4 regions of the Streptomyces sp. NPDC005262 genome follow, and region 1 is predicted to be linked to each of the others. Evidence: riboswitches for the same ligand, from Rfam matches in the RefSeq annotation. Region 1 holds a riboswitch; each other region holds the start of a gene.

Region 1 (6,976 bases):
AAGAGCCGAGTTTGCGAAGCGAAGTCATAAGTAGATCAACGGACTCCGCCACGCCCGCTATTCCGTACCGGGGGTTGAAAGGGGGCCCGTACGGGCATCCGCACCGGATTCGTGAGACCGGGTGACAGCAGACCGGCAGCCCTGACGTCGGGGGGGAGCGTCAGGACTGCCGGGTACGAGGGGCCGGAGAACCGGCGCGGGCTCAGACGGTGAGGCCCTTGTCGCGCAGCCAGGTCATCGGGTCGATGCCGGTGCCGTCCGGGGTGTGGACCTCCAGGTGGAGGTGGGGTCCGGTCACGTTGCCGGTGGCTCCGACACGGCCGATGGTGTCACCGGTGGTGACCTTCTGGCCGACGCTGACGTCGATCGACGACTGGTGGCAGAACCACAGCTCCGTACCGTCCTCGAGCTCCAGGACCGTGCGGTAGCCGTACGAACCGGACCAGCCCGCCGACTTGATGGTGCCGGTGTGGATGGCCTTGATCGGGGTGCCGGTCGGCGCCGCGAAGTCGAGGCCGGTGTGGTAGCCGGAGGACCACATCGAACCGGCTTCACCGAAGGTCGAGGTGATCGTGTACGAGGAGGTGGGGATGGCGTAGGAGGCGGCGAGCTTGGCCAGCCGCGCGGCCTCGGCCTTCGCCTTCGCCGCTTCCTCCGCCTTCTTCTTCTCGGCGGCGGCCTTGGCCTCGGCGACGTCCTGCTTCGCCTTGGCCTCGGCGGCGGCCTTCTCCGCGGCGGCCTTCTCCTCAGCGGCCTTGATCTCCGCTTCGGCAGCGTTCTGCTGCTGCTCGGCCTGCTGAAGGATGCGGGCGCGCAGCGCCTCACCGGCGTCGGTGGTGCCCTGCTCGGCCTCGGCGGTGGTGATGCCGGCACTGGTGAGCGGGGCGGTGGCGGCCACGGACTTCGCCTGGTCGGTGGCGGACTCGTCGGAGAACAGGGCGCCCACGCCGGGAAGGGACTTGGCGTCGGGGAGGTTGTCCGCGAGGGAGTCGGGAAGGGAGATGGAGACCGGCGGCTTGCTCTGCGCGGTGGCCATGCCACCCGCACCTACGGCCGCGATGACGCCGACGCCGAGCACCGTGGAGCTGCGGGCGAGCCCGTTGCGCTGCTTGACGACGCGGTGTCTGCCGCGTACGGGGCGGACGGACTCCTCGGTCGGGTTCCATTCGTCCCACGCCCGGTCGGTCTCACCGAAACCGTCGGTCGCGAACTCAGTGGTGAACTCGGCGCCGAAATCGGTTCGCTGCTCGGTTCCGTACTCGGTCGTGAAGTCGGATCCGAACCGGGAGGGGGCTTCGGGGGCAGGCTTGTTGGACGCCACGGGGGCGCACTCCTTTCCTTCCTTCTCGCCTACCGGGTTAGCTGACGGGTTCGGAGCAGGAAGGTCTCCTACGGATCCCTCTGTCTCTCACGAGACACAGGTGTCCGATTCACCCCATGTAGGTGGTTCCCCGGTTCCCTTGCGGAATTCGGCGCTTGCGCACGGTGCCGCCACTGACGACGGCTGGGACAACCGCGCTGCGTTATCGAACGTTAATAGACGGACGGGTCCGATTCCAAGCCGTTCCCACTGATCGTTAACGGCTTTGGCCTGGACTTTCCGGGACACAATCGGGCGGAAACGGGCGAGTTGATCACCACTCAGCCCATACTCGTTTTCTGACGTTGCGTCAAATGTTATGCGGAGTGATGCCTTTCGATTACGCACGGTGGCATCGTCCTGCGAAGCCCCTTCACCGACTCGCCCCTGCCTCACTCACATCCCGGCCCACGATCTTCACAGTCCTGCGCCGCTTCGGCTGCCCCCGCGCGGGGCGTGCGACCGCGAGCAGCGCCATGTCGTCGGTGGACCTGCCACCGGTGTGCAGCCGTACGTCGTCGGCCAGCGCGGACAACAGCTCCTCGGGCTCGGGAAAGATCCGCCCACGCAGCCGGACCGCCGGATCGTAGAAGACGCCTTGGGCGTCGCGTGCCTCGGAGAGTCCGTCCGTGTATGCGAGCAGCGTCATCCCGGCGGCCAGCTCCCATGCATCGGCCCGGTCCGTCCACACCCCCAGGTCCATGCCGAGCGGCAGCGCGGGCACTGTCGGCACCAACACGTCCAGTGAGCCGTCGGGGTGGAGCAGCAGCGGCTCGGGGTGGCCGCGGTTGACGATCCGCACCTCGGCCGCGCCGGGCGGGATCTCGGCGAGCACGGCGGTGACGAACCCTTCGACCGGATCGATCCCGCCCCGCCTCGCCCCCTCCCGCGCCAGCGCCCGCTCGAGCCTCCGCGCCACGCCCTCCAGCGAGTCCTCCTGCTCGGCGGCCTCCCGGAACGCGCCGATGACCACCGCCACCGTCCCGACCGCTTCGAGCCCCTTGCCCCGCACGTCCCCGACCACGAGCCGTACCCCGTACGAGCTCTCCGCCACGGCGAACAGGTCACCACCGACGAATTCGTCCGCCTGGGCCGCCTCGTACCGCGCGGCGACATGGAGTCCCCCGATCCGCTCGGACGGAATCGGCAGCACGGCCCGCATGGCGGTCTCCGCGATGACCCGCGCCGAAGCCAGCTGCTCGTTGCCGCGGCGTACGACCTGGTTGATGACGACGGCGAGGGCCGAGACCGTGATCACGGTGGAGAGCTCGATGGACGGCACGACATCCCGCAGAGTGCCGCCGGACGTCCGCAGCACGACGATCGAGAGAATCGCGGCAACGCCGATACGGACGGTGCTGGCCAGCGAGAAGAACGGTGCGGCGATCAACGGAGCGGCCACGAACATCGGCACGGCGGTGAAGGGCGGTGGGCTGAGGTAGTCGAACACGAGCCCACCGACGATCATCAGGAACGGCAGCGCACGCACGAACCACCAGGCCCAGCCGCGCACCACGGCACGCCCCCGGGCCCGCCCCCCGCGCAGCTCCTTCGCCATCCCCACCTGTGGTCTCCTGCCCGGCGCGCCCTGTGCTGTCCTGGGCGGTGCGCCCTGTGGTCTCCTGCCCGTGCACGCACGGCTGTCCTGACCTGCACGCGCACGGCTGCGGACACGCGCCCCGCTTCCCAGGCTTGCCGCAGCGGCGTCGCGCGGCGACTCCTCGTCGGCCAAAGGGGGGACGGAAAACACGAATCAGGCCCGGCACGCTCAATGCGTGCCGGGCCTGATCCTTCAGTAGCGGGGACAGGATTTGAACCTGCGACCTCTGGGTTATGAGCCCAGCGAGCTACCGAGCTGCTCCACCCCGCGTCGGTGAACACAACTCTACGCCATCAGGAACGGACTGCTGACCACCAATGGAATGGCTGCCCGATCGAGCGGCCCGGGCGCCTTTCCCGCAGCGTTCCCGCCCCGGCCCCGCCCGGGTCAGTTCGAGTCGGTGATGTGTGGCGCCCGCTTCGCGTCGACCGCCGGTTTCCCCGCGCTCGCGCTGCGCTGGAGCGAGTGGAGAATGGCCAGCCCCTGGCCCACCACACCCGCCGCCATCTCATTGACCCCGCTGGTGCCGTTGAGCACGGTGAGGTCGGCCCCCTTCATCCCGCGGGCGGCCGCGTCGGCCAGCGCCGGCAGGTTCTCCACGATGCGGTTGGCCGCGATCAGTTCCTGGTTGCCGTCCCGGAGCGAGGCGGCGCGGGCGGTGTTGGCGTCGGCCTGCGCCTGGGCCAGGGTCCGTTCGGTGTACGCGTTGCCGTCGGCCTGGAACTTCGCCCGGTCACGGGCGGCCTCGGCGAGCGTGCGCTGCCGGTACGCCTCGGCGTCCGCCGGACGCCTGACCTCCGCCTCCAGCCGCTGTGCGGCCAGCCCGGCCTGCCGCTCGGCCAGAGCCGTCTGCTCCTCGATGACCTCCTGCGACGCCCTGGCCTGCGCCAGTGGTCCGGCCTGGGCGGCGCGGGCGTTGTACTGCTCGGTCTCGGCGAGGAAGCCGGCCCGCTTGATCGCGGTGTCCCGCTCGTACTCGGCCTTGAGCGCCGCGGCCTGCTGCTCGCGCTCGGCCGCTTCCTGGTCGGCCCTGGCCTGGGCGATCCGGGCCTGGCTGGCGACGGCTGCCGCGTGCGGGGCGGCGAGGTTGTTGATGTAGCCGGTGGCGTCGTCGATCTCCTGGATCTGTAGGGCGTCCACGACGATGCCGAGTTTCTCCATCTCGCCGTGGCTGCCCGCGATGACCTCCTGGGAGACCCGGTTCCGTTCCCGGATGATCTGTTCGACGGTCAGCCCGCCGATGATGGAACGCAGGTGACCGGCGAAGATCCGGCCGGCGAGTTCCTCCATCTGCTCCTGCTCCGACAGGAAGCGGCGGGCGGCGTTGGCGATGGAGACGGCGTCGTCACCGACCTTGAAGACGGCGACTGCGCGGACGTTGAGACGGATGCCCTGCTGGGTGACGCAGTCCTCGGTGATCTCGGCCTCGCGCAGCGCCAGGGAGAGCATGCGCGCCTTCTGCTTCACGGGTACGACGAAACTGCCGTGGCCGGTGACGATCCGGAACTGGGTGTCCTGCGTCTGCCGCTTCGATCCGGAGATGAGCATCGCCTCGTTGGGCGCGGGAACGTGCCAGAACAACATGAGCGAACTCCTGCCGTTAGGTCATTTCATCGGCGTTCGTCCCTGGCGTCGGGTCGCGGCTCCGCTTCCTGCCTTCAGGCCGGCAGCCGTTCGACCATCACGCTGCGCGCCGAGACCGAGTCGACGACGACCACACGTTCGTCCCGGTCGATCGACGTCGTCGACCATGCGGTGTATGCCTCCGACCCACCACGGACGGCCACCAGCACTTCGCCCGGGCCGTCCTGCGGGATCGGCACGGTCACGCGCCCGATCGCCCCGACCGGGCTCAGGGCGGACTCATCCACGGCTCTCATACGCCCTCGCCCACGCCTCCCTCATGATTCCAAGGTACTCCGCACCACCCCTTGAGGAACGGCCTCGAACGACGACGAGCAGGCGCCTATATGTGGTGGTATGACTGATTGAGAATTCAGACATTCGACGCTGCGCCACAGCGACGGCCAGGGAGCCGAACATGGACGACTACCCCCTGCTCAATCTGTTCTGGACCATGCTCTGGTTCTTCCTCTGGATCATGTGGCTGTTCCTCCTCTTCAGGGTCATCGCGGACATCTTCCGCAGCGACGACCTGGGGGGCTGGGCCAAAGCGGGCTGGCTCATCCTGGCCCTGGTGCTGCCGTATGTCGGTGTCCTGATCTATGTGATCGTGCGCGGCAGATCCATGGGGAAGCGCGACCTCAAGGAGGCCCAGGAGAGAGAGGCCGCCTTCAAGGCGTACGTGCGCGAGGCCGCAGTCGCCGGTGACACGGGCGGCGGCCCGCCGAAGGGCCGCGGCAGCGTCGAGGAGCTGGCGAAACTCGCCGACCTCAAGGACCGGGGCGCCATCACGGAAGAGGAGTACCGGCAGGCGAAGACGAAGCTCCTCATCTGAGCCGCGTCACCCCTCCGGCCCCTGGGCCGTACTCCTCATCCCAGCTGTCCCGGCCCGCAATGGACCGGGATCCGCTGGATGCGGTTGTTCCCGAAGCCGCCGCGGTTCCACGGCTGGGCCAGCGGCTGGACCCGGCCTGCCGCATCGGTGGCGCGGGCGGCCAGGACATGGTTTCCGGGCGTGGCCGTCCACGTCGACTGCCACCGCTGCCAGGCCCAGGGGTGCGCCCCGCCCCTGTCCGGCGGGGCGAGTTCGGCGTCGCACCAGGAGCGGCAGTCGTCCGTGGTCACCTCGACCCGGGTGACCGGCGGCCACCCCGACCAGGCCCTTCCCTCCAGCAGAACGCGGCCGGGGTGTACGAAACGGATCCTGGACATGAAGTCCGGGCACCCCGGCGGGACCATCAGCGCCCTGGGGGCCATCCGGGTGACGGGCCGGCCCGGATCACCGGGCTCCTGGCGGTAGCGGTAGGCCGTCGCCTGCTGGAATCCGGTGAACGGGGTGCCGGTGAGCCGGATCTCGCGCAGCCACTTCACATGCGCCATGCCGTACCACCCGGGCACCACCAGCCGGAGCGGATGGCCGTGCTGCGGCGGCAGCGGCCCACCGTTCATCCGGTACGCCACCAGCACTTCCGGGTCGTCTCCGGTCGCCACGTCCAGCGGCAGGCTCCGCCGGTAGTCCTGCTCGACGCCCCGCTCGACCCCGTGGTCGGCCCCGCCGAAGACGGCCTCGACGGCGTCCGGCTCGATTCCGGCCTCGGCGAGCAGCAGCCGCAGCGGCACGCCGGTCCACTCCGCCGTACCGACCGCCTCGACCAGCCACGGCTGGCTGACGGGGCGCGGTGCGAGCAGGGCCCGGCCGTTGCCCGCGCACTCCATCGTGACGCGCAGGGTGACGGCCGGGAACGACCTCAGGGCCGCCACGTCCAGCGCCAGCGGTCTGCGGACCCGGCCGTGCACGGTGAGCTGCCAGCGCGCGGCGGAGGCGTCGGGGACGTACGGGATGTCGTAGTGGACGAGTACGTAGTGCAGTCCGAGCGGGGTGAGGTCGTGGCGCAGTGCCTCCAGCGGCAGTCCGTGGTTGCGCGCCGCGAGGGCGAGTTCCTCCGGGCTGATGTCCTCGCCGGGCCCGGCGAGGCGCCCCGGTGGGCTGAGCTCGTCGGTAAAAGGCCCTGGGCCTTCGTCCATGGCTTCATGGTGCGCCCGCCGGCGTCCGGCGCCCACCGCTCACCTGCACCGCATGTCGCTCTTTGCGCGGCCCCGGGCGATTGCACGGCCCCCCGCCGGGCGGGAGCGTGGAGGCATCGGCGGTCCGCGCGCCCGGCAAGGAGACGACCATGGACGGCACCACTCTCGAAGCGATGCGAACCGCGCTGCGCGGCCCGGTCATCGGCCCGCGGGACCCGGAGTACCGCGAGGCCCGCACGGTCTACAACGCCATGATCGACCGGCGTCCGGCTGCCGTGGTGCGGTGCGCGGACGCGGCGGACGTCATGGCCGCGGTCGGCTTCGTCCGCGCCGAAGGTCTCGAACTCGCCGTCCGGGGCGGCGGACAC
Region 2 (6,976 bases), on a different contig from region 1:
ACAGGTCGAGGACCGGGCAGTCGTAGCGGTCGGCGATGGACCGCACGTGGGCGGTGTAGGTGGCGATCTTGCCGCGCAGATGGCGCAGCACGGGAACGTCGCGGGTGTCGAAGCCGGTCGTGACCATGACGGTGCCGACCGACCGGGTCAGGTCGGCGACCGCGCGCTCGAAGCGCTCGGCCACGTCGTCGGGGTCGGTGCCGGGCCGGATGATGTCATTGCCGCCCGCGCAGAAGCTCACCAGGTCGGGGGCGAGCTGCTTGGCGCGCGGCACCTGTTCCTCGACTATCTGGTCGAGGAGGCGTCCGCGTACGGCGAGATTGGCGTACCGGAAGTTCCCGTGAGCCGAACCGGCGGAACCATCGGTGTTCCTCGCTGCGTCGGGGTCGGGGAGCTGGTCGGCGAGGAGTACAGCGAAACGGTCTGCCCAGCCGACGAAGGTTCCGTCCGGGCCGGGGTCGCCGACCCCCTCGGTGAAGCTGTCGCCAATCGCTGCGTACGACCCGATGGCGCCATGCCGGTTGTTGACGCCACGTTGATTGTTTTTCGAATCGTCTGCCACAAGGGCACATCCTGCACTGCCGAATGTGACCTACGCGACCGTAATAAGGGGTTGACGGGAGGTGAGATAGACCACCCGGTCAGGTTTTGGTAAAGAGGGAATAAGCGAAGGGGCGGTGCGCCGCCGCGCACCGCCCCTTCAACAAGCCGTTCGGATCAGGCCTGATCGGATCCGATCAGACGGAGATTCCGTGCGAAGCCAGGAAGGCGACCGGGTCGATGTCCGAGCCGTATGCCGGACCGGTGCGGACCTCGAAGTGGAGGTGCGGGCCGGTGACGTTGCCGGTGGCACCGGAGAGGCCGACCTGCTGGCCGGTGGAGACGGTCTGGCCCACCGAGACGGAGAGCGCGGACAGGTGGCCGTACTGCGAGTAGTGGCCGTCGGCGTGCTTGACGACGACCTCGTTGCCGTACGCCCCGCCCCAGCCGGCGGTGACGACGGTGCCGGAGGTGATCACCTTCACGCTGGTGCCGGTGGAGACCGGGAAGTCGATGCCGGTGTGGCTGCCGCTGGACCAGTTGGCACCGGAGGCACGGTAGTTGGTGGTGTGCTTGCCCGGGACCGGGGCGACGTAGCCGGAGCTGCTGCTCTGGGCGGGCGCGGGCTTGGTGGCCACCGGAGCCTTCGACGGGGCCGGGGCGGCCGGCGTGGTGCCGGTGGCCGCGGCGGGGCCGCCGAGGGTCAGCTTCATGCCCGGGAGGATCAGGCTCGGGTTGCCGCCGATGACCTCGCGGTTGTCCTGGTACAGCTTCTCCCAGCCACCCTCGACCTTGTTGTCGGTGGCGATCTTCGACAGGTAGTCGCCGGCGACGACGGAGTACGTCCGGGTCTCGGCCTGCTTCGCGACCGGGGCGGCGGGGGCGGCGTGCGTTGCGGCGGCGGAGTGCGCGACGGGAGCGGCCTGCTCCGCGGCGTGGGCACCGGTGGCACCGAGCAGCGGGAGGGCGATGACGGCCCCGCCGGCGCCGGCGGCGGCAACGCCACGAGCGATGGTGCTGGACTTCGGACGACGGTGCTTACCCGATATGGGCATGAAGAATTTCCTCTCCGGCGCCTACGAGGTGAGCTGTCGGGTTCGGACTGGAGATGCCCGGTCGCATGAAGTGCGACTTCACCCCGAGCCGGCCGGATTTCTCCGGTCGGCGGCTTACCTGGTTCCCCCGCTCCTGCCACACGATGAGTGGGTGCGAATTCCGGTCGGCGGCAGGATTAGGCGGTCCGTCCGGATTGACGGTGACCGTAAACGAATGAGGACGAGCAGAACAAGCCATCGGTTGCGTGCCGGAATCCGCGCCGGGAAATCAGCGCGGAATTCCGGTCACACTCCGTGGATTAAGGATCTTGGATTTCCGCGCCGTGTACGGATTAGCCTCCCGCCGCACCAGCACACACCGTCACCGATATGATCCCGCTCACGAGATGACCCCCATCTCCCGCATAAAGCAGGGCATGTTCGACTAAATACCCCAATACGGACATGTCATGAACATCATTCGCGACGGAGCCTCAGCACCTTCGCGTCCAGATCCCCCCGCAGGTCGGTGTGCAGTCCCTGATGCAGCAGCACGGAACCGTGGTGGACGGCCCCGGTGTCCGAGCAGGTGTAGGTCGCCGTGGGGTCGAGCCCGCGCAGCCGCAGGACCGGCGGCAACTCCCCGTACCTCTGCGCCTCCAGCCACATGAGCACCACCGTCTCGTCACCATGCGTGTACTGCACGGCGCTGAGCCCACCGCGCGGCGCACGCAGCCGGTACAGCGCGCCGTGCTGCACCACCGGGCGGATCTCCTTGTAGAGGTCCACCCAGCCCCGGGCCTCGGTCAGCTCCTCGTCGCTCCACTCGGTGAGATCTCCGCCGACCCCGAGCACCCCGGCCATCGCGCTCACGAAGCGGAAGCGCAGCGAGCTCACCCTGCTGTTGAGCTGGACATTCGGGCTGTCGGTGACCCAGGCGGCCATCACCCGCGCCGGATGGATCTGTCCGAAGCCCTCCTGGATGGCGAGCCGGTCCAGCGGGTCGGTGTTGTCGGAGGTCCACACCTGGTCGGTACGGGCGAGGATGCCCAGATCGATCCTGCCGCCGCCGCCCGAGCAGGACTCGAAGGCGACACCGGGGTGAGCCGCCCGCAGCCGGTCGATCAGCGCGTACAGCGCGTCCACATGCTCGATCCAGAGCTTCTGCGGATACTCCTCGCCCGGCCAGCCCGCATCGGTGAAGCAGCGGTTGAAGTCCCATTTCACATAGTCGATCGGGGCGGCGGAAAGCAGGGAGTCGAGCTGCTCCCACAGATAGTTCTGCACATCGGTCCGGGCCAGATTGAGCACCAGCTGATTACGGAACTCCGTACGGGTCCGCCCGGGAAAGTGCTGTACCCAGTCCGGATGCGCGCGGTACAGGTCGCTGTCGGCGTTCACCATCTCCGGTTCGACCCAGATGCCGAACTGCATGCCGAGCGCGTGCACTTCGTCGGCGAGCGGCTTCAGCCCGCCGGGGAAGCGCTCGGGGTTCGGGGTCCAGTCGCCGAGTCCGGCCCGGTCGCTGGTGCGCTGCCCGAACCACGCGTCGTCCACCACGAACAGTTCCACACCCATCGCTGCGGCGCGCGCGGCCAGGGCACGCTGCTGGTCCTCCGCGATGTCGAAGCCGGTGGCCTCCCAGGAGTTGTAGAGCACCGGCCGCAGCCTTTCGGCGTCCGGAACGATGTGGGCCAACTGCCAGGCGTGCCAGGCCCGGCTCGCCCCGCCGAACCCGCCGGCGCTCCACAGTCCGGCGAACACCGGTGTGGTGTACGTCTCCCCCGGTTCGAGCCGCAGCAGCCCGGAGTCGTCGTAGCCGGCTCCGCCGGTGATCTGTACGAGCCCGTCGGGAAGCTGCTGCACGGCGATCCGCCATGAGCCGGACCAGGCGAGCGCGCAGCCGTACACCTCGCCGTCCTCCTCGGTGGCGGCTCCGTCCGCGTCGAGCGCAACCCAGGGCAGGGACTGGTGGCCGGTGTGACCGCGCCTGCTGGAGAGGACCTTCTCGCCGTACGTCAGCTCCGACCGCACCAGCTGCGTCTCCGCCGCCCAACGCCCGTGCAGGTGGCTGAGACGCCAGCCGTCGCGGGCGGGCAGCGCCCAGGCGGCCGCGTCGGCTCGCAGCAGCTCCAGCGGCGGTCCGTCGGGGCCCGCGTGCCTGACGGTGGCCCAGCGCTCGATCACATCGAAGTCGTCCCGCATCCGGTAGTGCAGCGTGAGCGCGAGCCGCTGTACGGAGTCGGAGAACGCGATGCGCAGTTCGTCGCCCTCCACCGCCGCCTCGGCGTAGGCCCATTCGGTGCCGCGGACCGCCGGGGTGCGTACCGAGAGAGCGGGCCGGACGAAGCGGGGGCCGCCCTCCACCGGGTACTCCTCGCGGCCGTCCAGTTGCGATTCGAAGCCGCGGAAGGGCAGCTCCGGCGCGGCGGCGAGGGTCTCGGCGGCCGCGAGGGAGATGCGCGGCCCCCAGTGCAGATGGAGCAGCTCGTCGCGGTCCGTGAGATGCAGCGCATAGCTGCCGCTCGCCCCGGTCAGCAGCCAGGTCCGACCTGTGTCACCAGTCTCGATCATGTCATCCCCACATTCACACAGTTCCGCACATCATCAAGCTCCGACGGCTGACCGGGCAACGCTTGCGCAGGGGGAATTCACCGGCTGACGGGGCGAGAACGGCCGAGATGATTGTCCGAGGCACCGATGTCGTATCGTCGCGGGAGTGACCTCGCCGGCGAGTCGCGCCGACGCCAGACATTCCAGGAGACACCGTGACGCAGCAGGTGCCGCAGATCCCGTCGACGGAACCCGAGCTGTCGGGCGTGCGCAACTTCCGCGACGTGGGCGGCCTGCCCACCGTCGACGGACGCCGGGTGCGGCTCGGACGGCTCTTCCGCAGCGGTCACCTCGCGCACGCCACCGCCGAGGACGCGGCGTTCCTCGGCGGTCTCGGGCTGCACACGATCTTCGACTTCCGGAATGCGGCCGACCACAAGCTCGACGGCCTCGACGTGGAGCTGCCGGGTGTACGGAATGTGAGCATCCCGCTCTCCGACCCGGCCGACGGCGCCGAGTTCTGGCGGATGGTCCGCGACGGCGACATCGAGCAGCTGCGCGACATCCTCGCCGACGGCAAGGGAGCGGCCCGGATGACCGCCTCGTACCGGGCGATCGTCAGGGACCGGACCGCCGAGCACAGCCGGGTGCTGCACGCCCTGGCCGAGGACAGTGTCCCCGCGCTGATGCACTGCGCGGCGGGCAAGGACCGGGCCGGGATCTCGATCGCGGTGGCGCTGCTCGCCGTCGGGGTCGAGCGCGAGGCCATCGAGGCCGACTACCTCAAGTCCAACGAACTGCACCGCCGGTACAAGGTGCGCCGCAGCGACACCTCGGCGACCGGGATGTCGCCCGAGGTGATGGAGCTGCTCAGCCCGCTCTTCGACGCCCGCGCCGAATATCTCGCCCAGGCCTTCACCACCATCGAGGAGACCTGGGGCAGCACCGACCGCTATCTCGCCGACGGGCTGAAGCTCACTCCGCAGACGCTTGAGCGGCTGCGCGGACGGCTGCTCGACGAGGCGTAACCGGACCTTCCAGCGGCGGTGACCGACGGTCAGCCCTTGCCGGCCACCGCGAAGAGCAGGTAGAGGAAGGCCGCGAAGACGTGTCCGGCAACGAGATAGGCGACCAGCCGGATCACCACGCCGCGCGGAAAGTTCCGCTCCTGCGGGTCGTAGTTCTTGGGCCTGGCGGGGCTGAGCGGATCGAAGTTCTCTGAATCGGACATGACAGTCCTCTCTGGCGACCGGACGGACCGGTCTCAGCGGCGGTGGATCCCGCTGCCGAGGCACAGCTCGGCGGCAGGGCTCTGGAGCAGGGTGTGGACGAAGAGGAGCTCGGATCCGTCGGGGTCGACGGCGGCGATCCGGTGCGGGGTGAGCGAGTCGAAGTGCGCACTGTCCCCGGGGTCGAGATCGTGCACGGTGTCGCCGAGGCTCACCCGCAACCGCCCGGCGAGGACGTACAGCCACTCCTCGCCCGGATGAACGCGTACGAGATCACCCTGCGCGCCGTGCGGCACGCGGACGCGCAGCGCCTGCATCGCCCGGCCGGAGCCACCGGCCTGCTGGTACATCCAGCCGTCGGCCTCGGCGCCCTCGAACCTGCCGGCGCGGACGATCGCGTCACGTTCCGGCGGAGTCTCGCCGAGCAGTTCGGAGACTGTCGTACCGTAGATTCTGGCAAGTCCGAGGAGCATCGGCAGCGAGGGCTGTCGTCGGCCCGTCTCGAGCCGGGAGAGATGGGCGGGGGAAAGCCCCGCCCGCTGCGCGACGCTCTCGAGGGTGAGACCACGGCGGCGGCGCAGATCGCGCAGGCGTGGCGCGACCCCGGGCAGCTCGTCGGCCACCCCTCCTTCGGGAGGATTCATATGTCTATTGGGCCAGGATCCTGCCTCAGAGGCAATTTTTTTACCTCAGAGGCAAATCCGATGGGGCTCAGCGGTGGGCGACCGCCTGCTTGACCAGTGTCCGGCCGAAGTCCCACATCAGCCCGCCGCCACTGTGCGCGTCGTCCATCACCGCCGTGAACGCGGTCACGAACCGGTCCACCTCCGGCTCACCGATGACCAGCGGCGGAATCAGCTTGATCACTTCCAGATGGTCGCCGGAGACCTGGGTGAGGATCCGGTGCTTCTGCAGCAGCGGTACGACCACCATCTGCGCGAAGAGACCCTTGCGGGCCGCCTGGAGCACGGTCCAGCGGCTGCGCAGCTTCAGTGAGGACGGCCGGCCGAACTCGATGCCGATCATCAGCCCCCGGCCACGGACCTCGTGCAGCAGCTCGTACCGCCCGATGAGCGCGGCGAGCCGCTCACGCAGCAGATCGCCGGTGCGCCGGGCATTGGCGACCGTCTCCTCGTCCTCCATCACCGCGAGGACCGCGAGCCCCGCCGCCATCGCCTGAGCGTTGGATCCGAAACTCGCCGAGTGGACAAGAACCCGGTCCATCGACGAATAGACGCGTCTGAAGATCCAGTCCTTCCCGAGGGTCGCTCCCACCGGCACATAGCCGCCGGAGAGTGCCTTGGCGACACAGACCAGATCGGGTTCCACACCTTCCTCGTGCTGGTACGCGTAGAAGTCACCGGTCCTGCCGAGGCCGGTCTGCACCTCGTCGGCGATGAGCAGCGCCTTGTGCCGGTGCAGCAGCTCCTGCGCGGCGCGCAGGAAGCCGGGCGGCGCCTCGTGGACGCCCTTGCCCTGGATCGGCTCGACGACGAGCGCCGCCACATCGCCACGCTTCAGTTCACGCAGCAGCGCGTCGCGGTCGCCGAGTTCGATGGCGGTGTCCGGCAGCAGCGGGGCGAAGCCGTCCCGGAAGCCGGACTCCCCGTTGACCGAGAG
Region 3 (6,976 bases), on a different contig from region 1:
GTCTCGGGCAGAATCGCCGGCGACGACTGTGTGATCTTGCGTCCGCCCTGCGTCTCGCCCAGCACGGGGGTGACCTCGGAGCCCGCGTATGTGGTGGGAAGGATCAGCTGCGGAAGATCGGTGCGCAGCGCCAGTGCCTTGGCCAGCCCGGTCGTGGAACCGCCGCCGACAGCCACCAGACAGTCGGCGGAGTGCTCCCGGAGTACGTCGAGCGCTCGCTCGGTCACCTCCACCGGGGTGTGCATCGCGGCACCGTCGAACTCCGCCACGGTGAGCTCCCCGAGGACATCCCGCACTCGGGCGGCGGCCTCGGCCACCGCCGGGCCGGCCAGGAGCAGAACTCGGGAACGTCCGAGCCGCTCGACTTCGTCGCGGACCTGACCGACCGTTCCGGCGCCGAAGATGACCCGCGAGGGGTGGGAGGTGTGGACGAAGTTCCTCATCGCTTTCCGCCTTCGTGTGCCGTGGGTCCTTGGATGTCTGCCACCGAGTGTCGGGGCGGTGGACATCCCGTTTCCTGCACGTTTCGCGCGTATCTTCTGCCGGATCGGCGCGGCGGCATGGCCGGGGGAGGGGCGGCGGACGGGTTTGAGCCACACCGGAAGGCGGCGCGGGGGCGCACGCGGTGGGCGGGGGGGAATGAACGCGGCGGCGCGGGACGCGGAATCGGAGGTCAGCAGGCCCGACGGAAGGCAGCGGGAGTCGTGCCCAGCTTGGCCCGCATCACGCGTGTCAGGTGCTCCTGATGGGAGAAGCCGCAGTGGGCGGCCAGGTCGGCGATGGGCAGCGTCGTGGTGCGCAGCAGCCGACGTGCGTGGTCCAGCCGCAGTTGGAGCAGGAACTGGTGGGGTGATTTGCCGGTGCTGGCCCTGAACTGTCTGCTGAACTGGCTCGCGCTCAGACCGGTGGCCGAGGCGAGCTCGGCGACGGGCAGCGGCTCGGAGATCCGTGTCTCCATCAACTCACGTGCGGACATGAGCTGCCGGCTCGTCAGCCCCGACGATGCGCCGCCGCGGTCCACCGGCCGGCCGGCCGCGTGTGCCCGGATGAGCTGAGCGGCGAGCGTGCCCACAAGGTGATCCACGTACGTACGGGCGGAGGGCTCCCGGAGCCGCACGACGCCGTCCAGTGCCAGGACGAGCTGCTCGATCAGCGGATCGGAGCTGCCCAGCTCCTCGGCGAGTTCCACCGTCCCGCCCCCACCGTGCGCTTCCTGCAGGACCGAGTCGCTGAGATACAGATGGACGGTGTCGAGTCCGCCTTGCAGCTCCACGTCCAGTGCACGGCCCGCAGGATGGAGGAAGATCCCGCCGGCCGGGATGCGCTGGGCCCGCATCGACCGGCTGATGCGGCGGCGGACGGTCACCGGGCCGCCCAGGTGCAGGATCAGCAGGTGGGTGGGTGCAGCCTCGAATGTGGCGTGATACGGCTGTTCCCGCTGGGTGGAGACGTAGACGTGCTCCCAGCCCAGTCCCGAGCTGGTCCGCTCCGGGCTCACCCCTGGTCGGCGCAGGATGCCAGTGGTTTCGAGGAGTCCCAGCTCAGGCATCGTTTCGCCCGAGGTCGAAAGTCCCATGCGATTCTCCCGTGCGGTCCGCGCCATATAGTTTTATTGAATGTTGGATCATTGTGATGTATTCCCTGCCGGGCCGCCCAGCGCTCGGCCGCTGATCCGGTCGGCCTTCGGTGGGAGTCTGCCGACTCGCACAGGCGGCGACGGCCCCTTCTGACCTGAAACCCGAGGTGAGCACACCTGAGCCGCGCGGGGAGGCCGCCGACCGCACCAGGTGAGGGGCGGGGTGGTCCCCGCCCCTCACGGGCGACCTCCGGCCGGACCAGGTCAGCGCCTCGCGGATCCGTGCGCCGTCCTGGAGCACTCCGACCGTCGCTCAGCAGCTCACAGGCTTCGTCCAGGAGCATTCGAGGTCGGTGCGCCCGGACTGCTCGTCCTTGGCGGCGGGAGCATCGGTCGAGGGACGGTCGGACCGGGCCGTACCCTGCGGTTGCCGGGCGCCCTTCACGCTGTAGCCGGCGAGCGCCGCTCCGACCGCATCCTCGATGCTCTTGACCGAGCTCGCGACGTAGTTGTTGCTGACGAAGCTGAAGACGAGCTTCCGGCCGTCGGCGTCCGTGACATAGCCGGAGAGTCCCGACACACCGGTCAGCGAGCCGGTCTTGCCGTGGAGATTGCCCGCAGCCGAGGTCCCGCACATGCGAGAGCGCAGCGTTCCGCCGGTCATCCGGTCGGACACGCAGGCGATCGGCAGGGCGTCGTACCACTCCTGGAACCACGGTTGATGGCGTACGGCGACCAGAAGTTCGGTGAACTGCTGGGTGGACACCGCGTCCATCCTCGACAGGCCGGAGCCGTCCATCTGGCGCAGGGCGGCGGGGTCCAACCCGAGGGTACGCAGGTGGTCGGCGATCGCCGACAGCCCGGCCGACCAGGTGCCGCTGCCCTTCACCTCGTAACCGATGGTCTTGACCAGCACCTCGGCATGGTTGTTGTTGGACAGCTTCAGAAACGGCGTCAGAAGATCCTTGAGCGGCATCGACGGATGGGAGGCCAGAGTCGTGGCACCCTGCGGAACGGCCTTGCCCACCACCGTCCCTCGGGTCACCTTCACTCCGTGTGCGGCCAGCGCGTTCGCGAAGACGGCGGCCGCATAGCCTGTGGGCTCCCAGACACTGGTCCACGACGTGGCGGGTGCGCTCTGGACGGGGATCTTGCCGCTGACCACGATGGTGTTGCTGCCGTGCATGCGATCGACGGTGACCGTACGACTCTCACCGGCGGTGACCGTGGTGGCACGGTTGTCGATGCGGACGTAGTCGTTGGACGGGGTGATCTTCACCGCGGGCGCTTCGCCGGGCGCGGAGCCCGGGGTCACCGAGAGGAGCACGGTGCCCGAGTCGTAGTCGGTGTCCGGGGCCACCGTCAGCGGCGAGATCTGCGACGAGTAGTAGGCGGACTCGTCGTCGGCCGCCCAGGACGCGCCGAGCCGGCTGCTGTCGAACCGGGTGTCGTCAGCGACCAGGCGGCCGGTGATCCTGCGGATCCCCGAAGCGGCGATCGTGGCGGCCAGCCGGTCGTAGTCCTCGGCCAGCATCGTGGGGTCGCCGGTGCCGCGAAGATACAGGTCGCCCTGGACCACGGACCCGTGACGGGAGCCGTCAGCGAGTACATCGGTGCTGAACCGGTAGTCGGGGCCGAGCAGCGCCATGGCCGCGGTCGATGTCAGAAGCTTGGTACTGGATGCGGGTACCAGGCGGCCGTCGCCGTTGCGTTGGTAGAGCGTCTGCCCGGTTTCGGCGTCGCTGACGACGACTCCGACCTGAGCGCCGTCCAGCCGGGTGTCGCCGAGAATCTGGTCAAGGGTTTGCGACAGGCCGGGCGCCGGGGAGTCCGCCCCGGCCGGAGCTCCTGAGGTGGCGGTGAGGGCCAGGCTCGCGGCGACGGCCCAGAGCAAGGCCCGATGACGGAATCTTCGATGAATCGTTGGCATGCGCATGGAAAGAGATCATCAGGCATCCGGATCCTCGGCGGAAGCCTTACGTCGTCCGGATCCTGGGGCAACCGGGCCCGGGTGGCAAGTGGTGGCGGCCCGGCAGGACACCTGGCGGCTGCCGCGACCGGTACAGCTCCCCGTTCATGCACTGAACATGGCCGATCCGGAGGGCATCTGATCCTGATTCAGACGACATTCGCTGATTCGATCGGTCCGGAATGGATCTTTCCCCGACTTCGTCGCGACGCACCTGTTGCGCGACGTAATTCTTGCCGGACCGAATCGATTACGAGGGCCGCGCAACGTGGTAACGCATCAGGCGCCAAGAGGTGCGCGCGAACTCATGCTGATCTGCAGGGTCTGATTCAACACGGCGTCCCCTCCGAGGAATCGGTCGAGTCGGACTGGATTGTGGGTGGAAGGAATCGAGTGGTGGAATGCACGCCTCTCGACTCCGCGGCCACTTCGCCTTCTTCCAGTGATCGCATTATCAACGCAGGGCGGCAAGTGGGGCGTTGCCGTACTGCTTTCGGAGCAGGCGTGCGCACCGCTGGTTTCGATGCGCAGGATCAGGACGGGTTCGTATGAGCAGCCGAGGCGCTGACTGTCATGAGGGCTGTCCCGCAATGCCGGGCCAAGATCTTCCTGTATTGCTGCGGCCTGCCGTGTGACCGATTCCTGCTTCCTCTGCGAACCGGAGGGGCCCGAGGGGTACTCGTCCGAAGAGCACGAAGAGAGATCTTGCGAATCCCGCCCGCCTTGCCGAGAAGCTGAAGAAGATCGATCCGGCAGCCTTCGACAGCTGACCGAGCGATGGCGATCACGGTGCGCCACGTCCGGACGGCTGGTATCCAGCGAGCCGGTGGCCGGGCGACGCTGCGCGGCGACAGCGGCACGGTGATCAGCACCCGGGCTCTCCGCCGTCATCGCGTGGCTTGTGCTGCCGGACGGCCCCGGTGGGTGGTCGGGGCGTTTGCGCACCATGACGGCCATTCCGATGGCGTACGGCACCCCCCGCGCCGTGGGGGGCGTCCTTCGCGTGAACCTGCGGGACCGGGCCGGTGGGCGACCCCTCGTGTGCCGCATCCGGTCGAGACGCGTGACACGCTGCCGCCGCCCGTGGAGGGGGCACCCGCCGCCCCGACCTGTCGAAGACCCCTCAGCAGCACACCAATGTCTTGAATGTCTGAATTTCGGCAATCGAGATGAATTGCTCTCTTTGCTGATGAATGAATGACCTGCACAGGTCGAGACCTTGCCTGCTGGGGAAATCGGTCATTTCGGACCAAGTGGTGAGAGTCACTTTCCGGGCCCGCGGACGCGGCGGCGTACTGCCCGGTTCCCTTCTGCGCCAAGAGATTTGGCTTCGCGGGCGAGGGTGAACTGCGAATAATCCCCCGACTCGATCTTGTAAATGAATTGTGATCGAAAAGTGGGGGCTTGTTCCGGCCGGAGTTTCTCGCTTACGGTCACCGTCAATCCGGATGGAACGCCGAATCCTGCCGCCGTCCGGGAATCCGACCACTCACGTACGGCAGGAGCGGGGGACCCAGGTAAGCAGCCGATCCGGTATCCGGAACGGCTAGGGGTGAAGTCGTATTCCCATACGGCCAGGCAACTCCAGCCTGAACCCGACAGCTCACCTCGTAGGCGACGGAGAGGAATGCACCATGCCCGCAACGGGTAACCACCGTCGTCGTAAGTCCAGTTCGCTGACTCGCGGTTTCATCGCCGTGAGCGCGGGCGGAGCCGCTCTCGCACTCCCCGTGATCGGTGCGACCACCGCCTTCGCGGCGCCGGCGCAGTCCGTCGCCGCCGTCACGAAGAATGTGGCGCCCGCTGCGGCCCCGGCAAAGGGAATTGCCGCCGCGAAGGCCGCGCCCACCGTCTATTCCGTGATAGCCGGTGACACCCTTTACAAGATCGCCGCTGGGCAGTCCGTGACGGGCGGCTGGCAGCAGCTGTACCAGGACAACCGCGAGGTCATCGGAGCCAACCCTGCCCTGATCCACCCGGGCATGAAGCTGACCATCGGTGCCAAGGCCGAGGCCCCGGCCGCCGACCCCAAGCCGGCCGCGAGCAGTGCCGCTCCTGCCACCACGAAGCCCGTGACCTACACGAACGACCTCGATGGCTGGATCAAGGAGTCGCTGGCTGTCATGGCGCAGCACGGCATCCCCGGCAGCTACGACGGCATCCACCGCAACATCATCCGCGAGTCCTCGGGCAACCCCAAGGCCATCAACAACTGGGACTCGAACGCCGCCAAGGGCACGCCGTCCAAGGGGCTCCTGCAGGTCATCGACCCCACGTTCAAGGCCTACCACGTGTCCGGCACGTCGATGGACATCTACGACCCGGTCGCCAACATCACGGCTGCGTGCAACTACGCCGCGGCCAAGTACGGTTCGATCGACAACGTGTTCGGGGCGTACTGACACGCAGTTGTGTTGATGCCGGTTCCGGATTGACGGGTGGCGAGGGTCCGAGGGGGCCTCGCCACCCGTTCCCGTCTCTGCCCGATCAGGGGCATGGTCCGGTCGCGACCGAAACCCCGGCGTCGTTGCCGGTGTCCGGCATGGTGTTCCGTCGTCCGCAGCCGGCGCAGGGCGTGGTGTATCCGGGCGCGCCCCGAGCGGCACAAGTTACCCACGGGTATGTAGTGACTTGACGCGCGAACGGCAGTAGAACCAGTTTCACTCTGTCGAGAGTGAGGCGTGTCACATGAGTGACTCTACCATGCATGATGCAGGCCACGAGGGCATTTCTCGTCGAAGATTCATCACAGGAACCGGTTCTATTTTAGGTACCGTGGCCCTCGCGGGTCACAGCACCCCGGCCCGGGCCGGGACCGGCTCCGCAGCCGCTCCGATCGACTCCGGGGCCCATGTTCCGGCCCTCGTGATCGGCACCGGATACGGCGGATCCGTCGCCGCTCTGCGTCTCGCCCGGTCGGGCGTGGACGTGCACATGATCGAAATGGGCATGGCCTGGGACACCGCCGGTCCGGACGGCAAGATCTTCGCCAACACGACCTCCCCGGACAGCCGGTCGTACTGGCTCCGTACCAGGACCAAGCAGCCCCTCAGCAACTTCCTCGGCTTCCCCATCGACAAGGACGTCACCCGCAGCACCGGGATCCTCGACGCCGAGGAGTTCAGCGGGATCACGGTCTACCAGGGGCGCGGCGTCGGCGGCGGCTCGCTGGTCAACGGTGGCATGGCCGTCACCCCCAAGCGCGAGAACTTCGCAGCCGTGCTCCCGTCGGTGGACGCCGACGAGATGTACGGGATCTACTACCCGCGCGCCAATGCCGGCCTCGGGGTCGGCACCATCGATCCCGCCTGGTTCGAGACCGCCGCGTGCTATCAGTACGCCCGGGTCGGGCGTAAGCACGCCCAGCGTGCCGGCTTTCCGTTCGTCTTCGTGCCCACGGTGTACGACTGGGACTACATGAAGCAGGAAGA
Region 4 (6,976 bases), on a different contig from region 1:
CCTCCACGGAGACGGTCGCACGGATCTTGAACGTGCCGCGGCCCGCCGCGTAGGCGTCCTTGATGCCGCCGAGGCCCACGATCCGGCCGCCGGTCGGCAGGTCCGGACCGGGAACGAACCGCATCAGGGTCTCCAGGTCCGCACCCGGATGCTTGATCAGGTGGCGGGCGGCGGCGATGACCTCGCCCAGGTTGTGCGGCGGCATGTTGGTCGCCATACCGACCGCGATCCCGGACGAGCCGTTGACCAGGAGGTTCGGATACGCGGCCGGGAGGACGACCGGCTCCTGCTCCTGGCCGTCGTAGTTCGACTGGAAACCGACGGTATCCTCGTCGATCGACTCCGTCATCAGCGACGTGGCGTCGGCCATCCGGCACTCGGTGTACCGCATGGCGGCCGGCGGGTCGTCGTTTCCGAGCGAACCGAAGTTGCCGTGTCCGTCGACGAGGGGGAGCCGCATCGAGAACGGCTGAGCCATCCGCACCAGCGCGTCGTAGATCGACGCGTCGCCGTGCGGGTGCAACTTGCCCATGACCTCGCCGACGACGCGGGCACACTTCACATACCCGCGGTCGGGGCGCAGCCCCATTTCGTTCATCTGGTACACGATGCGGCGGTGCACCGGCTTCATGCCGTCGCGGGCGTCCGGCAGGGCCCGTGAGTAGATCACCGAGTACGCGTACTCGAGGAAGGAGCCCTGCATTTCGTCGACGACGTCGATGTCGAGGATCTTCTCCTCGAAGTCGTCCGGCGGCGGGGTCTTCGTACTGCGGCGGGCCATCGCTGCTGCGACTCCTTCACAGATCTGTTCGGGCAACCTCTGGTTCTGACGCGGACCATTGTGGACCGCCGCACTGACAACCCCGACCTCGACCCGTCTCTAGGGGCCGTCCGGCGCTCTTTCACGCGAACTTCCACGGCACGGGAACTTCGCCAGGTGTCGGTCCGCTTGCTTACAGTGGCAGGTCTCGCAGGAAATCCAGTATCGCGATCGAAGGGACGTACATGCCCATGGGTCACACGGCCACAGCCCAGGCCGGCTCCGGCGGCTTGACAGCGACCGAGCACCGCCTGGCCAACGGCCTGCGCGTGGTGCTCTCCGAGGACCATCTGACCCCGGTCGCCGCGGTGTGCCTCTGGTACGACGTCGGTTCGCGCCACGAGGTCAAGGGGCGCACGGGTCTGGCTCACCTCTTCGAGCACCTGATGTTCCAGGGCTCCGGACAGGTCAAGGGGAACGGACACTTCGAACTGGTGCAGGGGGCCGGCGGCTCGCTCAACGGGACCACCAGCTTCGAACGCACCAACTACTTCGAGACGATGCCCACGCACCAGCTGGAGCTGGCCCTGTGGCTCGAGGCCGACCGGATGGGCTCACTGCTCGCCGCGCTCGACGACGAGTCCATGGAGAACCAGCGGGACGTCGTCAAGAACGAACGCCGCCAGCGCTACGACAACGTGCCGTACGGCACGGCGTTCGAGAAGCTGACCGCCCTCGTCTACCCGGAGGGCCACCCGTACCACCACACCCCGATCGGCTCGATGGCCGACCTGGACGCCGCGACGCTCGAGGACGCACGGACCTTCTTCCGTACGTACTACGCGCCCAACAACGCGGTGCTGTCCGTCGTCGGCGACATCGACTCCGAGCAGACGCTCGCCTGGATCGAGAAGTACTTCGGCTCCATCCCGTCCCACGACGGCAAGCAGCCGCCGCGCGACGGTGCGCTCCCCGAGATCATCGGCGAGCAGTTGCGCGAAGAGGTCCGTGAGGAGGTCCCGGCGCGGGCGCTGATGGCCGCCTACCGGCTGCCGCACGACGGTACCCGGGAGTGCGACGCCGCCGACCTCGCGCTGACCGTGCTGGGCGGTGGCGAGTCCTCCCGGCTGCACAACCGCCTGGTCCGCCACGACCGGACAGCCGTGGCGGCCGGATTCGGGCTGCTGCGGCTCGCCGGTGCGCCCTCGCTCGGCTGGCTGGACGTGAAGACGTCCGGCGGGGTCGAGGTGGCGCAGATCGAGACCGCGGTCGACGAGGAGCTGGCCCGGTTCGTGGCCGAGGGGCCGACGCCCGAGGAAATGGAGCGCGCCCAGGCCCAGTTGGAGCGCGAGTGGCTGGACCGGCTCGGCACGGTCGCGGGCCGTGCCGACGAACTGTGCCGGTTCGCCGTGCTGTTCGGTGACCCGCAGCTCGCCCTGACCGCCGTACAAAGGGTGCTCGACGTCACCGCGGAGGAGGTCCAGGCGGCCGCCAGGGCCCAGCTTCACCCCGACAACCGGGCGGTGCTCGTCTACGAGCCGGTCGAGTCGGCCGAGTCCACCGATGGGGCGGCCGTCGACGAGACGGACGCCGACACCGACGCGCACGAAGGGGCGGACAAGTGACCGACGCTGCCGCGACTGGAGTATCGATGGAGTACCACCCGCAGCCGACCCCGGGCACGGCCAGGCCCTGGGCCTTCCCCGCACCTGAGCGCGGCGCCCTGCCCAACGGGCTCACGGTGCTGCGCTGCCACCGCCCCGGTCAGCAGGTCGTCGCGGTGGAGATCTACCTCGACGCCCCGCTGGACGCCGAGCCCGAGGGCCTCGACGGCGTGGCCACGATCATGGCGCGGGCGCTGTCCGAAGGCACCGACAAGCACTCCGCGGAGGAGTTCGCAGCCGAGCTGGAGCGCTGCGGGGCCACCCTCGACGCGCACGCCGACCACCCCGGCGTCCGGGTCTCCCTCGAGGTCCCGGTCTCCCGGCTGGCCAAGGCGCTCGGTCTGGTCGCCGAGGCGCTGCGGGCACCCGCGTTTTCCGACAGCGAGGTCGAGCGGCTGGTACGCAACCGGCTCGACGAGATCCCGCACGAGCAGGCCAACCCGGCCCGTCGCGCCGCCAAGCAGCTCTCCAAGGAGCTCTTCCCGGCCACCGCGCGGATGTCGCGCCCGCGCCAGGGCACCGAGGAGACGGTGGAGCGGATCGATTCCGCGGCCGTCCGCAGCTTCTTCGAGGCCCATGTCCGCCCGTCCACGGCGACCGCCGTGGTCGTCGGTGACCTCACCGGCATCGACCTGGACGCGTTGCTCGCCGACACCGTGGGCGACTGGTCCGGGAACAGCGCCGAGCCCCGGCCGGTCCCGCCGATCACCGCCGACGACACCGGCCGGGTGGTCATCGTCGACCGTCCCGGAGCCGTGCAGACCCAGCTGCTGATCGGCCGCATCGGCGCCGACCGGCACGACAGCGTGTGGCCGGCCCAGGTCCTCGGTACGTACTGCCTGGGCGGCACGCTCACCTCCCGGCTGGACCGGGTGCTGCGTGAGGAGAAGGGCTACACCTACGGCGTACGGTCCTTCGCGCAGGTCCTGCGGTCGTCGGCGCCGGACTCCGCCTCCGGGGCGACGGGCGCCGCGATGCTGGCCATCAGTGGTTCGGTCGACACGGAATCCACCGGACCGGCGCTCGGCGACCTGTGGACGGTCCTGCGGACGCTGGCGGCCGAGGGACTGACCGACGCCGAGCGCGAGACGGCCGTGCAGAACCTCGTGGGTGTCGCCCCGCTGAAGTTCGAGACGGCGGCGTCGGTCGCGGGCACGCTCGCCGACCAGGTCGAGCAGCACCTCCCGGACGACTACCAGGCGCAGCTCTACGCCCGGCTCGCCGAGACCGGCACGGTCGAGGCGACCGCGGCGGTGGTCAGCGCGTTCCCGGTGGACCGTCTGGTCACGATCCTCGTCGGCGACGCCGCGCAGATCGAGGAGCCGGTCCGGGCGCTGGGGATCGGAGAGGTGTCGGTCGTCACCGGCTGACGTCACGGACAACCGCATATCTGGACAAAGGGAGACCCCACGAGTGACTTCTCGTCGGGGTCATCCCTTTTGTCTGATTTGCTGCATATGGGGCTGTGTGCCCTGTGGGATGTGCTACAAAGCGCCCTGTCCGTTTGGTGAATGAAAGTCCCCCCGCTTAGCGTCGGCAGCGCTGTCCGTCACCCGTATGCCGCATCCGCGGCGCCGGTCAGCTATCGCCGAGTCCCCGTCAGGCGCGAGCCTGGGGAGCCGGGGACCCACGCAGTCCCTGGGGTGAATCGGATGCCTGCGCGCCTCTTGTGGGGCTCGCGGATCCGTAGGAGACCTTCCTGCTCCGAACCCGTCAGCTAACCCGGTAGGCGAGAAGGAAGGAAAGGACCAGCCACTTCATGGCGTTCACCCGCCCCACCGGGAAGCACCGTGCCCCGAACCGTCTGACGCGCAAGAGCGCGCAGATGGCCGGCATCGCAGCTCTGGCCACCACCGGCGTCATCGGTGGGCTGGCCTCTCCGGCGCTCGCCGCCGGCACCGAAGCCCCCTCCGTCAGCGAGACCGGCCTGAACCAGATCATCGCCATCGAGGGCACCCTCGCCGACCAGGTGGCCACCCAGGCAGACGTGCAGAAGCGCCAGGCCGAGGCCGCCGCCAAGGTGAAGGCGGCCGCGAAGGCCAAGGCCGCGGCCGAGGCGAAGGCCGAAGCACGCGCCAAGGCGGCAGCCAAGGCCAAGGCCGAAGCGCGCGCCAAGGCGGCCCGCGAGGCGAAGGCGCGCGCCGCCCGTTCCGCCGAGCGCACCCGCCTCGGTGCCTTCCAGCTCCCGGTTGCCGGTTCGTACGTCACCACCGGCTACAAGTCCAGCGGCTCCCTCTGGTCCTCCGGCCGCCACTCGGGCATCGACTTCCACGCCGCCTCCGGCAGCTCTGTCGTCGCCGTCGGCGCCGGCACGGTCGTCGAGGCCGGCTGGGGCGGCGCGTACGGCAACAACATCGTGCTCCGGATGACGGACGGCACCTACACCCAGTACGGCCACCTCTCGTCGATCGGCGTGTCGGTCGGCCAGAGCGTCGGCGCGGGCCAGCGGATCGGTTTCTCCGGCTCGACCGGCAACTCCACCGGACCGCACCTCCACTTCGAGGCCCGGACCGCACCGTCGTACGGCTCCGACATGGACCCCGTCGCGTACCTGCGCGCCCACGGCGTCACCGTCTGACCGACGCAGCACCTCCGAAGGCCCCGGCTTCCCGCCGGGGCCTTCGGCGTACCCGGACCGTCCCCCGCCGGAGGCGCTTGCCGAACCGTCCTCGGACCAAAAGATATTCATGGATTTCGGCCCGGCGTCGGAAATGCAGCCGCATTGCAATAGAGTCACGGAACAGGCGTCGATCGGCCGCGTTCCGCGGGGATTAAGGCGGAGGTTCGGACATGCGCATTCCGGCGCATTCGGTATGCACGGCAATCCGTGACGACATCGTCTCCGGTGTCTTCGAACGTGGCAGCAGACTCACCGAGGAACTGCTCGCACGCCGTTACGGGGTGTCCCGCGTCCCGGTACGGGAAGCGCTGCGCACCCTGGAGTCCGAGGGTTTCGTGGTCACCCGTCGGCACGCCGGCGCCTGTGTCGCCGAGCCCACCGAGCAGGAGGCCGCCGACCTGCTGGAGGTCCGGATGCTGCTGGAGCCACTGGGTGCGGCGCGCGCCGCGCAGCGTCGCACCGAGGCACACCTCAAAGTCCTCCGCGGCCTGGTCAGGCTCGGTCAGGAGCGGGCCAGGCGGGGCGAGGGCGAGGATCTGCGCTCACTGGGGGGCTGGTTCCACGAGACGCTCGCCCAGGCCTCCGGCAGCCCAGGGCTCATCGCACTGCTCACCCAGCTGCGGCACAAGATCGCCTGGATGTACGCGGTCGAGCAGCCGGCCCGCCCCACCGATTCCTGGGCCGAGCACGGGGCCATCGTGGACGCGGTCGCGCGCGGTGACGCGGAACGGGCCAGGGCGCTGGCCGCGCAGCACGCCGAGCGCGCCACCGCCGTGCACCGGCTGCGGCGCGCGGACCGCGTCCCGGGCCGTGCGCCCGCCCCGCCGCGGCCCGGCCGGGTGAGAACTTCGCAACATGCCGTAAACACCGCGAGCGGCCGGCATTAACACATGCGCCGTATACAAAGAGATGTAATTCGGTGGGGCTTTGTTTCGGCTGCCCGAATTCACTCCGGAAACCTCGGGAACCGACTTGGGAGTGGGCTCGGTGATCGGCGCGGCTCGCGGCTCGCGAAAACGAAAGAGCCGCGGCCCCGGTCAAAGGTGCCGCGGCTCTGCCGCAGAAATACGTCCGGCTGGGACGGGTCGGGAGGTCTGGAATCAGACGGTCTCCGGGAGCTCGTCGAGCCCCTCCGCGACCAGCCGCGCGAGCCGGTCGAGCGCGGCCTCGGAGTCGTCCGCCTCGGACGAGAGCACGATCTCCTCGCCGCCCTGCGCGCCGAGGCCGAGCACCGCGAGCATGGAAGCGGCGTTCACCGGGCTGCCGTCGGCCTTGGAGACCGTCACGGGGACGCCCGACGCCGTGGCGGCACGGACGAAGATGGAAGCGGGGCGGGCGTGCAGGCCCTCGGTCCAACCGACATTGACGCGGCGCTCAGCCATGGTTCTGCCCTTCACGAATCAATGGTTGTCTAGACCAGTCTCTCATGTGGTGCGCGGTGTTCCGCCCGACCCGCGACCCGGTGCCGCAGCCCGTGCCGCAAGGCCGATCGGCCCTCTCAGACTGCCCCGGCCCCGAGCCGTACGCGACCGCTGACCGAGCCGTAGGCTTTGCCCATGCAGCCCACGCCGGAGCAGAGTCCGCATCACGCGTACCCCGACCACTGGGAAGCGGATGTCGTGCTCCGCGACGGTGGCACGGCCCGGATCAGGCCCATCACCACGGACGACGCCGAGCGACTGGTCAGCTTCTACGAGCAGGTTTCTGACGAGTCGAAGTACTACCGGTTCTTCGCCCCTTATCCACGGCTCTCCGCCAAGGACGTGCACCGCTTCACCCATCACGACTACGTCGACCGGGTGGGTCTCGCCGTCACGGTCGGCGGCGAGTTCATCGCCACCGTCCGCTACGACCGGATCGACGCCACCGGCCGGCCCGCCTCCGCCCCCGCCGACGAGGCCGAGGTCGCCTTCCTCGTCCAGGACGCCCACC

Evidence for each region. Region 1 has a riboswitch for cyclic di-AMP ahead of ACFYP5_RS17125 (M23 family metallopeptidase). Riboswitches for the same ligand answer to the same signal wherever they lie in the genome.
Region 2: it holds a riboswitch for cyclic di-AMP, as region 1 does, so the genes downstream of both, ACFYP5_RS13085 (peptidoglycan DD-metalloendopeptidase family protein) here and ACFYP5_RS17125 (M23 family metallopeptidase) in region 1, are expected to answer to the same signal.
Region 3: it holds a riboswitch for cyclic di-AMP, as region 1 does, so the genes downstream of both, ACFYP5_RS31365 (transglycosylase SLT domain-containing protein) here and ACFYP5_RS17125 (M23 family metallopeptidase) in region 1, are expected to answer to the same signal.
Region 4: it holds a riboswitch for cyclic di-AMP, as region 1 does, so the genes downstream of both, ACFYP5_RS25640 (M23 family metallopeptidase) here and ACFYP5_RS17125 (M23 family metallopeptidase) in region 1, are expected to answer to the same signal.

Annotation. Positions count from the first base shown of each region.
Region 1 is NZ_JBIAKK010000005.1:413,184-420,159, reverse strand. It holds gene ACFYP5_RS17130 (aldo/keto reductase) at 1-28, opposite strand, end outside; gene ACFYP5_RS17125 (M23 family metallopeptidase) at 203-1,321, opposite strand; cyclic di-AMP (ydaO/yuaA leader) riboswitch at 1,333-1,485, opposite strand; gene ACFYP5_RS17120 (PP2C family protein-serine/threonine phosphatase) at 1,734-2,918, opposite strand; tRNA gene ACFYP5_RS17115 (tRNA-Met) at 3,157-3,230, opposite strand; gene ACFYP5_RS17110 (SPFH domain-containing protein) at 3,348-4,544, opposite strand; gene ACFYP5_RS17105 (hypothetical protein) at 4,619-4,840, opposite strand; gene ACFYP5_RS17100 (SHOCT domain-containing protein) at 5,002-5,418, shown strand; gene ACFYP5_RS17095 (sulfite oxidase) at 5,454-6,608, opposite strand; gene ACFYP5_RS17090 (FAD-binding oxidoreductase) at 6,758-6,976, shown strand, end outside.
Region 2 is NZ_JBIAKK010000003.1:687,601-694,576, forward strand. It holds gene ACFYP5_RS13080 (SGNH/GDSL hydrolase family protein) at 1-562, opposite strand, end outside; gene ACFYP5_RS13085 (peptidoglycan DD-metalloendopeptidase family protein) at 738-1,595, opposite strand; cyclic di-AMP (ydaO/yuaA leader) riboswitch at 1,599-1,759, opposite strand; gene ACFYP5_RS13090 (alpha-galactosidase) at 2,052-4,148, opposite strand; gene ACFYP5_RS13095 (tyrosine-protein phosphatase) at 4,343-5,155, shown strand; gene ACFYP5_RS13100 (DUF6126 family protein) at 5,185-5,358, opposite strand; gene ACFYP5_RS13105 (helix-turn-helix domain-containing protein) at 5,392-6,000, opposite strand; gene ACFYP5_RS13110 (aspartate aminotransferase family protein) at 6,068-6,976, opposite strand, start outside.
Region 3 is NZ_JBIAKK010000017.1:77,545-84,520, forward strand. It holds gene ACFYP5_RS31350 (maleylacetate reductase and hydroxyquinol 1,2-dioxygenase domain-containing protein) at 1-443, opposite strand, end outside; gene ACFYP5_RS31355 (helix-turn-helix domain-containing protein) at 674-1,576, opposite strand; gene dacB (D-alanyl-D-alanine carboxypeptidase/D-alanyl-D-alanine-endopeptidase) at 1,890-3,470, opposite strand; cyclic di-AMP (ydaO/yuaA leader) riboswitch at 4,990-5,175, shown strand; gene ACFYP5_RS31365 (transglycosylase SLT domain-containing protein) at 5,180-5,947, shown strand; gene ACFYP5_RS31370 (GMC oxidoreductase) at 6,234-6,976, shown strand, end outside.
Region 4 is NZ_JBIAKK010000011.1:162,739-169,714, reverse strand. It holds gene ACFYP5_RS25655 (DNA topoisomerase (ATP-hydrolyzing) subunit A) at 1-781, opposite strand, end outside; gene ACFYP5_RS25650 (M16 family metallopeptidase) at 1,006-2,385, shown strand; gene ACFYP5_RS25645 (M16 family metallopeptidase) at 2,412-3,794, shown strand; cyclic di-AMP (ydaO/yuaA leader) riboswitch at 4,001-4,171, shown strand; gene ACFYP5_RS25640 (M23 family metallopeptidase) at 4,184-5,002, shown strand; gene ACFYP5_RS25635 (GntR family transcriptional regulator) at 5,215-5,931, shown strand; gene ACFYP5_RS25630 (HPr family phosphocarrier protein) at 6,145-6,426, opposite strand; gene ACFYP5_RS25625 (GNAT family N-acetyltransferase) at 6,601-6,976, shown strand, end outside.